Regions from separate parts of the Delftia sp. WSY_16 genome, predicted to be linked through region 2. Evidence: riboswitches for the same ligand, from Rfam matches in the RefSeq annotation. Region 2 holds a riboswitch; the other holds the start of a gene.
What was found. Region 2 has a riboswitch for glycine ahead of ACF8O7_RS17400 (D-amino acid dehydrogenase). Riboswitches for the same ligand answer to the same signal wherever they lie in the genome.
Positions count from the first base shown of each region.

Region 1: linked by a shared signal. The riboswitch ahead of gcvT (glycine cleavage system aminomethyltransferase GcvT) and the one ahead of ACF8O7_RS17400 (D-amino acid dehydrogenase) in region 2 are both predicted to bind glycine.

Region 1 covers NZ_JBICKS010000040.1:952,746-960,045, forward strand. The annotation lists gene ACF8O7_RS24040 (fatty acid--CoA ligase) at 1-447, opposite strand, end outside; glycine riboswitch at 617-728, shown strand; glycine riboswitch at 744-862, shown strand; gene gcvT (glycine cleavage system aminomethyltransferase GcvT) at 888-2,054, shown strand; gene gcvH (glycine cleavage system protein GcvH) at 2,190-2,564, shown strand; gene gcvP (aminomethyl-transferring glycine dehydrogenase) at 2,636-5,527, shown strand; gene ACF8O7_RS24060 (PAS domain-containing sensor histidine kinase) at 5,683-7,300, shown strand, end outside.
Region 2 covers NZ_JBICKS010000032.1:32,324-39,623, reverse strand. The annotation lists partial or broken gene ACF8O7_RS17405 (invasin domain 3-containing protein) at 1-2,938, opposite strand, end outside; glycine riboswitch at 3,327-3,437, shown strand; gene ACF8O7_RS17400 (D-amino acid dehydrogenase) at 3,531-4,862, shown strand; gene ACF8O7_RS17395 (FIST N-terminal domain-containing protein) at 4,904-6,139, opposite strand; gene ACF8O7_RS17390 (PhaM family polyhydroxyalkanoate granule multifunctional regulatory protein) at 6,221-7,153, opposite strand; gene ACF8O7_RS17385 (copper chaperone PCu(A)C) at 7,296-7,300, opposite strand, start outside.

The DNA of each region.
Region 1 (7,300 bases), on a different contig from region 2:
CGGGTCGGCCGGGGCATCGTCGGCAAAGATCCAGTGCTCGATGCCTGCGCCAGTGCCGCCGCCTTCGGCCTTGAGCAGGGCCTGGGCGCGTGCGGCCACCTCGCCGCCCTCGTGCTCGAAGACCAGGGCGCGCGCTGCGCCGTCCTTGAGGATGAAGGCCAGCTCCTGCGCCGCCAGCCGGTAGTTGATGGGGTTGAAGATGGCGCCCAGGCGCGCGGCCGCCAGCATGGTGAAAACAAAGGCCGGCGTGTTGTAGAGAAAGGCCGCGACCACGTCGCCATGGCCTATGCCCAGCTCGGCCAGGCCGTGGGCGTGGCGGTTGACTTCGGCATCGAGCTGGGCGTAGGTCCAGGCGCGGCGCTCGCCGCCCTCCCACGCGACCAGGGCTTCCTTGTTCGGCAGGTAACGTGCCGGCCAGGCCAATGTGTCTCCCAGCGTCTGCTGCATGTGCGCTTCTTCCTTCTCGCTCACGAGATTTCATATATCGATGCACCTCAATGTAGGAGATTTTTTAGACAGTTATGCAATTTGCAAATGCATCCATGCAGGCAAGCGCATGGAGTTGCAGCCGGCCCGCGGAAATCCCGAAGCCGCGCGGACGCTGGCCGCAGCTAGAATGCGCCGGTCAGGAGAGAGTGCCCGCCCGGCCGCAACGGTCGCAGGCAGCGGCACCGCCGAAGGCGCAGGGTTCGCCCCGAACGCTCAGGCAAAAGGACTGGCACCGCCTGCCGCCACGGCCGCAGGCGTTCCTAGCTGGAGAGAGATGCAGGGCACGGCGGTGTGCCCCATCCACCGAAGGAGCAAGCCCCACGCATGGAAGGTGCGGGTGAATCTCTCAGGTAAAGCGGACAGCAGGGCAGCACATCCCGGAGGACCGGGATGGCGTTATGCCTTGTTCCTTGCCTGAAAGAGAGCCCTCCTTGTCCGCTGCCTCCACCACCGATCTGCTCAGGACCCCGCTGTTCGACCTGCACCAGGAACTGGGCGCGCGCATGGTGCCGTTTGCCGGCTACTCCATGCCCGTGCAATACCCGCAGGGGCTGATGGCCGAGCACCTGCACACCCGCGAGGCGGCAGGCCTGTTCGATGTCTCGCACATGGGCCAGATCAGCCTGCGCGGTGCCGACGCCGGGGCCGCGCTGGAGTCGCTGATGCCCATGGACGTGCTGGGCCTGGGCGAACACCGCCAGCGCTACGGCCTGCTGCTCAATGAGGCGGGCGGCATTCTGGACGACCTGATGTTCGTGCGCCGCGAGGACGACCTGTTCCTGATCGTCAACGGCGCCTGCAAGCACGAAGACCTGGCGCACATCCAGGCCCGCATCGGCCAGCGCTGTGAAATCGAGCCCCAGTTCGACCGGGGCCTGCTGGCGCTGCAGGGCCCGCAGGCCGCAGCCGCCATGGAGCGCCTGCTGCCCGACACGGCCGGCCTGGTGTTCATGACAGGCGGCCACTTCGACTGGGAGGGGGCCGAGCTGTACATCACGCGCAGCGGCTATACCGGCGAGGACGGCTTCGAGATCTCCTTGCCCGCCAGCCACGCCGAGGCCTTTGCCCGTGCCCTGCTGGCCCAGCCCGAAGTCAGGCCCGTGGGCCTGGGCGCGCGCAATTCGCTGCGCCTGGAAGCCGGCCTGTGCCTGTACGGCAACGATCTGGACACGACCACCACCCCGGCCGAGGCCGCCCTGAACTGGGCCGTGCAGAAGGTCCGCCGCGCAGGTGGCGAGCGCGAAGGCGGCTTTCCCGGCGCGGCCACCGTGCTGGCCCAGCTGCAATCGCCCGAGCTGCTCACGCGCAAGCGCGTGGGCCTGGTGGCCCTGGAGCGCGTGCCCGTGCGCGAAGGCACGGAACTGCTGGATGCCGGCGGCCGCAAGGTCGGCCAGGTCACCAGCGGCCTGCTGTCGCCCACGCTGAACCAGCCCGTGGCACTGGCCTATGTGGAGCCGGGCAGCGCCGCCATCGGCACCACGCTGCAGGCCATGGTGCGCGGCAAGGCCGTGCCCATGCAGGTGCAGGCCACGCCCTTCGTGGCGCCCCGCTATCACCGCGGTTGAGGACAGCCTGCGCGCTTGGCGTGGATCGAGTTCGGCGGATTCGTTTTTCCTGCCATCGCATGCCGCTACAGTGCGCACTGACCTTTCTCAAACCGCCTTTCACAGGTTTCTTTTCAGTTTCTATCGGAGCAAGCCATGAGCATCCAGTATTCCAAGGACCACGAGTGGATCAACGCCGCCAACCCTGACGCGGCCATCGTCGGCATCACCCTCCACGCGCAGGACGCGCTGGGCGACGTGGTGTTCGTCGACCTGCCCGCCGTGGGCACCAGCTTCAACCAGGGCGATGTGGCCGGCGTGGTCGAGTCCGTCAAGGCCGCCGCCGATGTCTACATGCCCGTCAGCGGCGAGATCGTCGAAGTCAACGAGGCCCTGCGCGACGACCCCTCCCTGGCCAACAGCGACCCGCTGGGCGAAGGCTGGTTCTTCAAGGTCAAGCTCAGCGACGCAGGCCAGCTGGCCGCGCTGCTCGACGAAGCCGCCTACACGGCCTTTGCCCAGAGCAACTGACGCCACTTTCCGGCCAGGACGGGCGCCAGGGCCCGCCCTGGCGCTTTTCAGCTTTTGAGACAGGTCCCTCCATGCTGATGTCCTCCACCCAGCCCCTTGCCGCCCTCGAGAACGCCACCGAATTCGTGGCCCGCCATATCGGCATCGCGCCCGAAGACGAGGCCCACATGCTCAGCGCCATCGGCGCGGCATCGCGCGATGCGCTGATCGACGCCATCGTCCCGCCCTCCATCCGGCGCCACCAGCCCATGGCGCTGCCGCCAGCGGCCACCGAGGCCCAGGCGCTGGCCGAACTCAAGGCGCTGGCAGGCCGCAACCAGCTGCTCAAAAGCTTCATCGGCCAGGGCTACTACGGCACGCACACGCCCGGCGTCATCCTGCGCAACATTCTGGAGAACCCCGCCTGGTACACGGCCTACACGCCCTACCAGGCCGAGATCTCGCAAGGCCGCATGGAGGCCCTGGTCAACTTCCAGACCATGGTCTGCGACCTGACGGCCATGCCGATTGCCAACGCCTCCATGCTGGACGAGGCCACGGCGGCCGCCGAGGCCATGACGCTGGCCAAGCGCTCCGTCAAAAGCAAGAGCAACCGTTTCGTGGTGGCCGGCGATGCCCACCCCCAGACCATCGAAGTCATCCAGACGCGCGCTGCGCCGCTGGGCATCGAGGTGCTGCTGGCCAACTCGCTGGAGGAATGGAACCAGCTGATGGAGGGCGACTACTTCGCCGTGCTGGCCCAGTACCCTGCCACCAGCGGCCGCATCGACGATCTGCGCGCCGACGTGGACAAGGCCCATGCAAAGCAGGCCGCCTTCATCGTGGCCACCGACCTGCTGGCGCTGACCCTGATCACGCCGCCCGGCGAATGGGGTGCCGACATCGTGGTGGGCACCACCCAGCGCTTTGGCATGCCCATGGGCGCCGGCGGCCCGCACGCCGCCTTCATGGCCTGCCGCGACGAGTTCAAGCGCTCCCTGCCCGGCCGCCTGGTCGGCGTGAGCGTGGACGTGCACGGCAAGCCCGCCTACCGCCTGGCACTGCAGACGCGCGAGCAGCACATCCGCCGCGAAAAGGCCACCTCCAACATTTGCACGGCCCAGGTGCTGCCCGCCGTGGTGGCCAGCATGTACGCCGTCTATCACGGCCCCGAGGGCCTGGAGCGCATCGCCCGCCGCGTGGCCTCGTACACGGCCATCCTGGCGCGCGGCCTGGCCGAGCTGGGCGCGCCGCTGCGCGAGGTGCCCAGCTTCGACACGCTGAGCCTGCACACGGGCGCGGCCACCCAGGCCATCGTGGAGCGTGCCGTGTCCCTGGGCGCCAACCTGCGCGTGTACTTCAAGGAATACCTGTGCATCTCGCTGGACGAGACCACCACGCGCGCCGATGTCGAGCTGCTGTGGAAGATCTTCGCCCGGGACGGCCAGGCCCTGCCCAGCTTCACCGCCTTCGAAAAGGGCGCGGAGCCGCTGATTCCCGACGGCCTGCGCCGCAGCAGCGCCTTCCTCACGCACCCGGTGTTCAACACCCACCGCTCCGAGACCGCCATGCTGCGCTACATCCGCCAGCTGTCGGACAAGGACCTGGCGCTGGACCGCAGCATGATCCCGCTGGGCTCCTGCACCATGAAGCTCAACGCCACCAGCGAGATGATTCCCATCACCTGGCCCGAATTCGCCCAGGTGCACCCCTTTGCCCCGGCCGACCAGCAGCAGGGCTATGCGGAACTGGACAAGCAGCTGCGCGACTGGCTGTGCCAGGCCACGGGCTACGCCGGCATCAGCCTGCAGCCCAATGCCGGCAGCCAGGGCGAGTACGCGGGCCTGCTGGCCATCAAGGGCTGGCATGCGAGCCGGCGCCAGTCGCACCGCAACGTCTGCCTGATTCCCAGCAGCGCCCACGGCACCAACCCCGCCAGCGCGCAGATGGTGGGCATGCAGGTGGTGGTCACCGCCTGCGACGCCAACGGCAACGTCGACATGGCGGACCTGGCGGCCAAGTGTGAGCAGCACAGTGCCAACCTGGCCTGCATCATGATCACCTACCCCAGCACGCACGGCGTGTTCGAGACCCAGGTCAAGGAGCTGTGCAAGCTGGTGCATGACCACGGCGGCCGCGTCTACGTGGACGGCGCCAACATGAACGCCCTGGTGGGCCTGGCCGCGCCGGGCAGCTTCGGCGGCGATGTCAGCCACCTGAACCTGCACAAGACCTTCTGCATCCCGCACGGCGGCGGCGGCCCGGGCGTGGGCCCCGTCTGCGTGGTCGAGGATCTCGTGCCCTTCCTGCCCGGCCATGCCACCACGGGCCTTGCGGGCGGCACGGGCGCGATCAGTGCCGCGCCGCTGGGCAATGCGGCCGTGCTGCCCATCAGCTGGATGTACATCCGCATGATGGGCGCCCAGGGCCTGACCCTGGCCACCGAGACCGCCATCCTCAGCGCCAACTACATCAGCGCCCGGCTGCGCGACCACTACCCCACGCTGTACGCGGGCGAGCACGGCCATGTGGCGCACGAGTGCATCCTGGACCTGCGCCCGTTCAAGGAAAGCACGGGCGTCATGGCCGAGGACGTGGCCAAGCGCCTGATCGACTACGGCTTCCATGCGCCCACGCTGTCCTTCCCCGTGCCCAACACGCTGATGGTGGAGCCCACCGAAAGCGAAAGCCTGTACGAGCTGGACCGCTTCGTGGACGCCATGATCGCCATCCGCGAGGAAATCCGCGCCATCGAGCAGGGCCGCCTGCCCCAGGACGACAACCCGCTCAAGAACGCGCCGCACACGGCCGAGACCCTGCTGGCTTCGGAATGGACCCACCCGTACAGCCGCGAGGCCGCCGCCTACCCCGTGGCTGCCCTGCGCCAGTCCAAGTACTGGTGTCCCGTGGGCCGGGTGGACAACGTCTACGGCGACCGCAACCTCTACTGCAGCTGCATCCCGGTCGACGCTTACCTGAGCTGAAGCACCTGCCACCCAAAGGGGCGCTTGTGGCGCCCCGGCCGGCGCGCGTACACTGCGGCCCTGCCCGCGCCGGGCCCCGGTCCATCTGCCGGACGCCAGGCGCGGGCGACCAGGATTTGTGCGGCAGATGCCGCTTTCCCCAGCGCCAGCACGCGATGAGCAGCCAAGACCCTTCCGACCAGCCTCGCGACGACGAGCACCTGCCCCTGCATGCCTTGCTGGCGCCCGGCGCCGACCTGCCCCCCGTCGAACGTTTCCCCTCCTTCCAGCCCGAAGACGATCCGCTGCAGGCCCTGGTCGCCGAGCTGCGCAACTACCAGCGCGAGCTGGAGATCCAGAACCGCGTGCTGGACTACAGCCAGGCCGTGGCCGAAAGCGCCTCCGAGCGCTTCGAAGCCCTGTTTGCCAGCATTCCCCTGCCCCTGCTGGTGGTGGACGAGCACGACATGGTGGTGCAGGCCAACGCCATGGCGCACAGCGCCTTCCAGCCCACCGAGCATGACCGGCTGCTGGTCAATTTCGCGCCCTTCGTGCACCCTGACGACGCCGAGCGCGTGCGCGAGACCTTCGTTGCGGCACGCGAGCTGGGCCGCACCGAGGCCCACGAGGTCTGCTTCGACATCACCGAGCAGCACCAGCTGCGCGCCGACCTGCATGTGGCCTGCATCGCCATTCCGCAGCAAAGCGGCCCGCCCATTGCGCAGTACCTGTGCGCCGTGGTCGACCAGGGTCCGCTGCTGGCCGAGCGCCTGGCGCTGCAGCAGCGCAACCACCAGCTGTTCCTGAGCGAGCGGCGGCTCGAATCGGTCATCAACTCGGCCCTGGACGCCATCATCTGCCTGGACCACGAGCAGCGCATCACCGTCTTCAATCCCACGGCTGCCGCCCTGTTTCTGTGTCCGCCGCACGACGCGCTGGGCAGTCCGCTGGAGCGTTTCCTGCCCGATGCGGCCCAGGCCCTGTCCTTTGCGCCACTGACCACGCAGGCCGTGCTGGGCGAGATGACGGCACGCACGGCCAGCGGCCGCGAAATCCCGGTCGAGGTCAGCGTCTCCTTCGAGCACCACAGCGGCGGCGAGACCACCACCGTGTTCGCGCGCGACCTCACCAGCCGCAAGAAGGCCGAGGCACAGCGCAACGAGCTGGAAGACCAGCTGCGCGAATCGCACAAGATGCAGGCCCTGGGCACCATGGCAGGCGGCATTGCCCACGACTTCAACAACATCGTGGGCGCCATCCTGGGCAATGTGGAGCTGGCCAAGGCCGACTGCGGCGGCAATGCCGCAGCCATCGAAAGCCTGCAGGAGATCGAAAAGGCCGGCCGCCGCGCGCGCGACCTGGTGCGCCAGATCCTGACGTTCAGCCGCAATGAACCGCCGCAGCGCAAGCCCGTGCAGGCGCGCGAGGTCATGGGCGACACGGCGCGGCTGCTGCGCGTGACCCTGCCGCCCGCCGTGGAGCTGCAGGTGCACGTGCCGCCGCAGATGCCGCCCATGCTGGCCGACGCCATGCAGGTGGAGCAGGCCCTGTTCAACCTGTGCACCAATGCCATGCACGCCCTGGGCGAGCGGCGCGGCCTGATCCAGATGGATGCCGACCTGGTGCGCCCGGACCAGCGCCTGTGCGAGCGCCTGGGCCTGCCGCCCGTCAGCTATGTGGCGCTGTCGGTGCAGGACAACGGCCCCGGCATGGACGCACGCACGCTGCAGCGCATCTTCGAGCCCTTCTTCACCACCAAGCCCGTGGGCCAGGGAACGGGCCTGGGCCTGCCCG
Region 2 (7,300 bases):
CGACCAGTTGCACGCGCAGCACGCTGGTGGAGCTGCCGTTGGCCACGATCGATGCCGGAGTGGCGACTATCGTCGATGCACTCGTGCTCGGCGTTGCGGCCGCATAGGAGATCGTTGCGGTGGCAACAGCCGCAGACCCGTTGATGGTGAACCCGAAGGTTCCGCTGCCGACCAGCACCGGCGATGTCACCGTCCCCGTGTACATGCCGGCACTGCAGCCCGTGACGCTGACGGCAGGAACGCCTTGCGTCCCCGCATTGAGGGTGAAGGCCACCGTATCGGTACAGGTGGTGACAAGGTTGCCTAAAGCATCCTTCAACTGCACGGCCAAGGTGCTGGTGGAGACGCCGTTGGCCGCAATCGATGGCGGACTCGCGGCGATTTCAGAACCGGTCGTGCTGGCCGGCAGCCCGGTGAAGCTGTAAGCAACCGGCGAAGGCTGATAGGTCACTGCGCCAGATACCGGGCTTCCACCCAATGGAAGATTGGAGAACGTGGCACCAGCGACTGACGACGACAAGGTCACGGGTGTCGTGAATGTTCCGGCGACACTGCTGCTGGCATTGATGGGAGACGCGCACTTTCCGCTGGAGTTGGTCGTGCAGCTGACTGCGGCGGAGCCGCCATTGAACGTGACACCTGCAGGCGGCGCTGCGAAGGTGACGGTGTCACTGCCCCCCGTCCAGGCATTGCCTTGGCCATCAACAATGTAGACCTCCAGCAAGTCGCTGCTGCCGACAGGTTGATTGTTGGTCGTCGCCAGAACGCCGGATTTCAGGGCACAGGGAAAACCGGTGACGCTTGCCGCCGTTGAAAGCTGCGAGGTTTGTGCTCCACCGGAATTGCTGTCCGTCACTGTGACTCGCACCTGGCCGCTGAGATACGAAGGAACGGTCAGCGTTCCCGAGGCTCCGGCCATGGTCCCTGAGCCCAGATAGACCTGCGCATCGTTGACGCCCGCGCCGGTCGGCGACCAAAAGGCTTCCACCGTATACGGTGCCGGCTCGCTCGCATTGGCATTTGCCGTGATATTGAATGTCCAGGTGCAGGCGGCGGTGTCACTGGCGCCAACGCCAAGGGTCGGGGTCCATCCGGTTTGTCCATTGGCCGTCGTCTGCAAGCTGATACCTGAGTTTGCAGCCACAGGCACGGAAAACAGCGTGTTCTGAGAAATCTTGAAGAAATCACGCGCAGTGACACGAATGGCACTTCTCGACTGGCTTGTCATCTTGTTGTTGCCAATCAATCCTGGTGCCGTACCCGTACCACCGATATTCACCCCGTCCCCGCCGCCAGTGAAGTTGTTATCGGTCACCGTCACTACCTGCGTCGTGCCTGAGGCTGCCGTATTCAACGTTGGTGCCGACACATGCATTGGCGATGAAGTGGTATAGGCGGCAATAGGCAGCGAGAAGGTATTACCCGTCACGGCAAGACCAGTTCCATTGTCCAGGTTGATCGTTCCATCAACCGACACCACGGCCCTGGGCGCATTTCCACCAGTCGGGCTCAGTGCGATATTCGAATCTTTGATCGTCAATCCGTTGACGGTCATGTTCGACATGACCTGGAAGAACTGCTCGAGCTGCATTCCCCCGATAGGGTTGGGCAGATTCGTTACCGTGAAATTATCGACAACAATGTTGGAAACCGTGCCTCCTGTACCGTTGCTTGCGGCAACGGAAATGGCCGAGCCCTTGTTATTGCCGTAATTTCCATTCCATATCGCGGAATTGATCGTGCTATTGGTAAAGAATACGTTTTGTGCGCCTTGATGAATCTCCGCGTACAGCTCGCAGTTGAACGGCGTCCCCTCTCCAGCAGGGGTTGGAGCCACATTCACCAGGCCGACGCGATCAATGGTGATATTGTTCGCCGGGGAGCCAACGACGAATACCGCTTCGCCACAGGTCATATTGGGCGAATTGGTGAGCGTGATGTTCTTCCCACCAAGATAAAAAGTTTCCCAGGGGGAGTCCGCCCAGTTCTGGACTTGTATGACTCCCCCGAAATCGATGGTCAACGAGCCCGTGCCGGCTGGCACGGTGCCTTTGAGCCAGTACCAGGCACCACCGGCACCAGTGGTGGTGCCCGTATCGCCGCCGCTGATCATCTGGCTTTGACCACAGGCATTGGTGGCCCCCGTCACGGCGCCGGACTGGGCTCCGCTGATGAATGTATTGGCACAGCGCACGTAAACCGTCTGATTGTCGACATACGGATGGAGGTTTCCCGCCGCATCCTTGGATGTCCCGCTCTGTATGGTTCGTACCGACGTGGTCAGTGTCGGCGCAAAGACGATGGAAACATCGGCACTCGGATCCAGCGTTTGCAGCGTGTAGTTGGCTGCCTGAATGGCCGCTCGCAGCGTACATGCGCCAGCAAAGGTGCCCCCCAGCGTGCTGACACAGGTGGTTGGTGTCGTTGCATTGGCATTGGGAGCGTCGCTGTTGTCGGTGACCGTGAAGACGATGGTCGCCGCCAGTGCCGTGGATGAGATACCCGCGCATGAAAGCAGCAGCAAAGAGAAAAGGCACTTCGCTGCACGCCACTTGCGAAAAAATGCCGAACCAGGCAGGCGATTGAGAGCATGCATGATATTCCCCGTTCTCTCAAGGAGATATGACAGGAAAATGATTTTCCCAATGGCAATGGCCATCAGTTGTACCCAGCGCATTTGCATCGCCGTACCTCGGATAGTTCTATTTGAATCACGAGCCCACAACTCACCTTGCAGCCGGTGAGTTTGGAAGCAAAATTTTTCGCGCAGATCCTGCGCGTCAATCAAAAAAAGGCGGATTTCCATCAACGCTTGCGCGCTGCTCCACTGCCCATTGAGCGGGCACACCTTCAGTCGGGTTTGCGACGCAAAACATTCCTCCCTCGACAAACCATATTCACCGTGCTTGTATTTTTTCAGTGACGGACCAGTTTCCATGGACCCGCACCTGTGCAACGGTAAGTCGCCTATCAGACATATAGACAACCCATGGTTAACCCATGCAGGTCCAATCGACCAGAACATGCACTGACAAACCACTGCACATATCGATAGGCTAAATCATGTTTTTTTCTATTTCAATAGTTTTTTTACATGAAACCAGAGACTCGTACCAGCGCTACGAGGGAGGCGCTTGAACGATCTAGGGAATACCCTGAATCAGCCACACCACATACAGGTAACTGGTGGTATCCCCAATACGACTGGAGCTGGCTGCGCAAGCCCCATAGAATCGCCCCTGCAGGAGAGCAGGCGGGCGCCACGGTGCCGAGCCTCACCGAAGGCGCAAACTCCCATACACGCTCAGGTTCCGTACTGCAAACACAACATGCCGTCTGGAGAGCCGCCGCACGCAATGTGCGGCGCACCGAAGGAGCAAGCCCCGTTCCCATGGACGGCGGTGAATCTCTCAGGTACCAAGGACAGGGGGAGCGGCAGCTGCGTCACGACGGACGCCGGCTGCCTGCTATCCAGACCATAGCGGCCAGCTTTCGCGTGACCCGGCACATGCCTTTGAAAGGGCATCGTCATGCGCGTCATCGTTCTCGGAGCCGGTCTGATCGGCACCACGTCGGCCTACTATCTGCAATCCCTCGGTCATGAAGTGACCGTCATCGACCGCCAGGCCGCGCCCGGCGCCGAAACCAGCTTCGCCAACGGCGGGCAGATCTCGGTCAGCCACGCGGAGCCCTGGGCCAACCCCGGCGCACCGCTGAAGCTGCTGGGCTGGCTGGGCCGGCAGGACGCCCCCCTGCTCTTCCGCCTGCGCGCCGACATGCGCCAGTGGCTCTGGGGCCTGTCCTTCCTGCGCAACTGCACGCCCGCGCGCACGCGCCACAACATCCAGCAGATCGTTCGCCTGGGCACCTACAGCCGCGAGGCCCTGCAGCAGCTGCGTGCCGACACCGGCATCCAGTACGAGCAGCGCACGCAGGGCATCCTGCACTTCTATACGAACGCCCGCGAGTTCGAGGGCGCGCTCAAGCCCACCGAGCAGATGCAGACCCTGGGCTGCGACCGCCGCCTGATCGATGCCGACGAAGCCGTGCGCCTGGAGCCGGCTCTGGCCCATGTGCGCGGGCAGATAGCGGGCGCCACCTATACGGCCGAGGATGAATCAGGCGACGCCAACCTCTTCACACGCGAGCTGGCGCGCATCGCCGCCGCCACGGGCGTGCAGTTCCGCCACGGCCACCACGTCATGGCGCTGCGCACCACGGGTGCGGGCGCCAGCCGCCATATCGACCATGTGGAGGTGACCAATGCCGATGGCCGCTACGAACGCATCCAGGGCGACGCCTATGTGCTGGCCATGGGCTCGTTCAGCCCGCTGCTGGCCCAGCCGCTGGGACTGCACCTGCCCATCTACCCGGCCAAGGGCTACTCCGTGACCCTGCCGGTGCTGGACCCCGCCAAGGCCTACCAGGTCAGCCTCACGGACGACGAGTTCAAGCTGGTGTTCTCGCGCTACACGGGCGCGCAAGGCGACCGCCTGCGCATTGCGGGCACGGCCGAGTTCAACGGCTACGACCGCAACCTGGACCCCGTGCGTTGCGAGGCCATCGTGCGGCGCGTGCAGCAGCTGTTCCCCGGCGCCGGCGATACCGGCCGCGCCCAGTTCTGGAGCGGCCTGCGCCCCGCCACGCCCAGCAATGTGCCGCTGATCGGACGCTCGCCCATCGCCAACCTGTTCCTGAACACCGGCCACGGCACGCTGGGCTGGACCCATGCCTGCGGCTCCGGCATGGCGCTGGCCGACCTGGTCAGCGGCAGGCAGCCGGCCGTGGATTTCGATTTTCTGGGAGCCGCAGCCATGGACCCGGATCGCAGCGCAGGCACGGTTCGCCCGCGCGCGGTCTGAGGTGCAGACGGTGTGTACCGTGTGTACGGCGTGTACGACGCCTAGGCAGTGAACACCGTCAACACCCCGGCGAAGCGGTGCAGGCGGGCGTCCATGATCTCGGCTTCGGCAACGAAGCCGATCAATGGCACATCGCCCAGTGCGTGGCGCAGGGTGCGCAGTTCGGCATCGGGGCCGCCGAACAGGCCGCCGCCGCGGCCCCGGCAACTGATGTAGATGGCGCCACGGATGCGGGGCTGTGCCTCGCCTTCGGGCGCCGCCTCCTCGGGCTCCGCCGCATCGCGCAGCGCAGCGCCCAGTTGCAGCAGTTCCTGGCGCGCCACCTGGGCCTGGCGGCGGCAGAAGATCACCGAATGCCCGGCCTCCACGGCCGAGGACAGGGCCACGCCCTGGCGCAGCGGGTCCAGGCCAACCAGGGTCAGCACCTGGGCCTCTTCGGTCAGCACGCCGTGGGCCAGGCCCCGGCCCGGCGGCGCAATGGCCGCCAGCGTGGTGCGGACCGTGGTCAGCGCGGGCTGCCAGTCGCTGCCTTCCAGCTCCACGCCCAGCAGCTGCAGCAGGCGCTGCAGGGCCGGATCGCCATCGAGCCCGGTGACCAGGGCGCCGCGCGCCTCGGTGATCTCCAGCCCCTCGCCCAGCGGCACGCAGCCCTGGGCCATGCCCGTGATGCAGGGCACGCCGGCACCGAAGGCCACGCCTGAAAAGCCGCCACGAAAAATGCCGCGCGCGTCCGCATGCTGCGCATGCAGATCCTCGGTACGGCAGGCGATCTGCACGCCCTCCACGCCATCTTCCCCGTCATCGCCCACGCCGCCGAACAGCAGGCCGGACTCGGTGCGCTCGGACAGCTCGTACAGCAGCTCGGCCAGCTCGGGCTGGCCGCCTGCGGCATGGACCAGGGCCGAATGGGCGGTGAAGCCGGCCTCGCCGCCAGGCGCATGCAGGGGCGCCAGGCCCGAATACAGGCGGTAGTGGGCGGCCGGTACATCCAGCAGCATCACCGCGAGCGCGGTTCCTGACAGGTACTCATGCGACATGGCCAGAACGCCGCCGGCCGAGCAGCCGGCCCAGTCCGCCACATGGGGCAGGGCCCTGGCCAGATGCTGCAGCAGCGGCCGTGCGTGGGCGGCATGCGCATGGGACAGGTACACCAGTCCCAGACGGGGCCGCTGCGCGTGGCCGGGCCCGGCCATCTGCAAGCGCAGCTGCTGCAGCACCGCGTCGGCCGCGGCGCGCCAGTCGGAATGGCTGGCATGGCCTACAGGAAACAACGACATACCAACCTTCTTTCTAGCCCCGCCAGCACCCGGCTTGCGGGTGGCTGGGGCCTTGCGCATCCATGGGTCCGGCCCGATCGGTCAACGCGCCGGCCGGCTCTTGGCTGCCGGCTTGCTGGCGGCCGGCGCCTTGGCTCCAGCCTTTGCAGCGGTTTTCCTGGCAGCCGCTTTGGCGGGAGCCTTGGCAGCGGTCCTGGGGGCTTCGGCCTGCACCGCAGCCTTGGCCGCCGGCTTTGCGGACGGCGCCTTGGCAGGGGAGACCGCCGCCGCCTTGCCCGCCTGCGCAGCAAAGGCGCTGGCCTGTGCCGCCATGCGGTCCATGGTGGCCTTGGCCAGGTCACCGGCCATGCCGGTGGCGCGCTGGGCGGCCGCCACGGCCTCCGGGGCCATGGGCTCGGCCATGGCCTTGGCGGCGATCTGCTGGAACTGCTGGGTCAACGCGCCCCACCACTGCATGGCCTGGCCCATGGCGGCGGCCTGGGCGGACTCGTCCTTGGGCGCCGCAGTCTCCGCGGCTGCGGGTCTGTCGGCGGCCTTGGCCGCCTCGGGGGCTGCAGGCGGCGCGGCAGCGGCCTGTGCGGGCTCGGGCTGCGGCTTTTCCTTCTTGCTCGCCCGGCTGGCGGCCGAGGACATGGGCCAGTCCGAAAGGTCGCCCTGCCCCGCGCTGGCGGCGCCCTTGGCCGCGGCGGTTGCGGCTGCAGGGAACTGGAAGGCCTGCGCCAGCTCGCCCATGCTGACGTTCATGCCCTGCAAGGTGGACAGCGTCATGCGCTGCACTTCCAGGGCCTGGATGGTGGCGGCCAGCGCCTTGCCGTTCTGGTCGAGCCAGAACTGCACGGCCTTGAGTTCGGTGATGCGCTTGTCCACCTCTTCGATGCTCACCGTGGGCGCCACCCATTCGGGCAGGCGCCCCAGGGGCCGGGCGGTGGCCGATCCTGCACTCTGGGCCAGGCCCTGCAGGAAGTCGAAACCGGGGATGAACTTGCCGAAACCGAAGGAGGACGCATCACTCATGGCAGCACTCGCTAGGACTGGGTTGGAAGAACATGCCGGTGAAGCACACCGGCCATGCGCTCAGCTTAACCCAGGCACACGCCAAGTCCATCGCAAGTCATGCACGGCCCGCTGCGCACAAACCCGGTGGATGACAAAAAGCTCAGT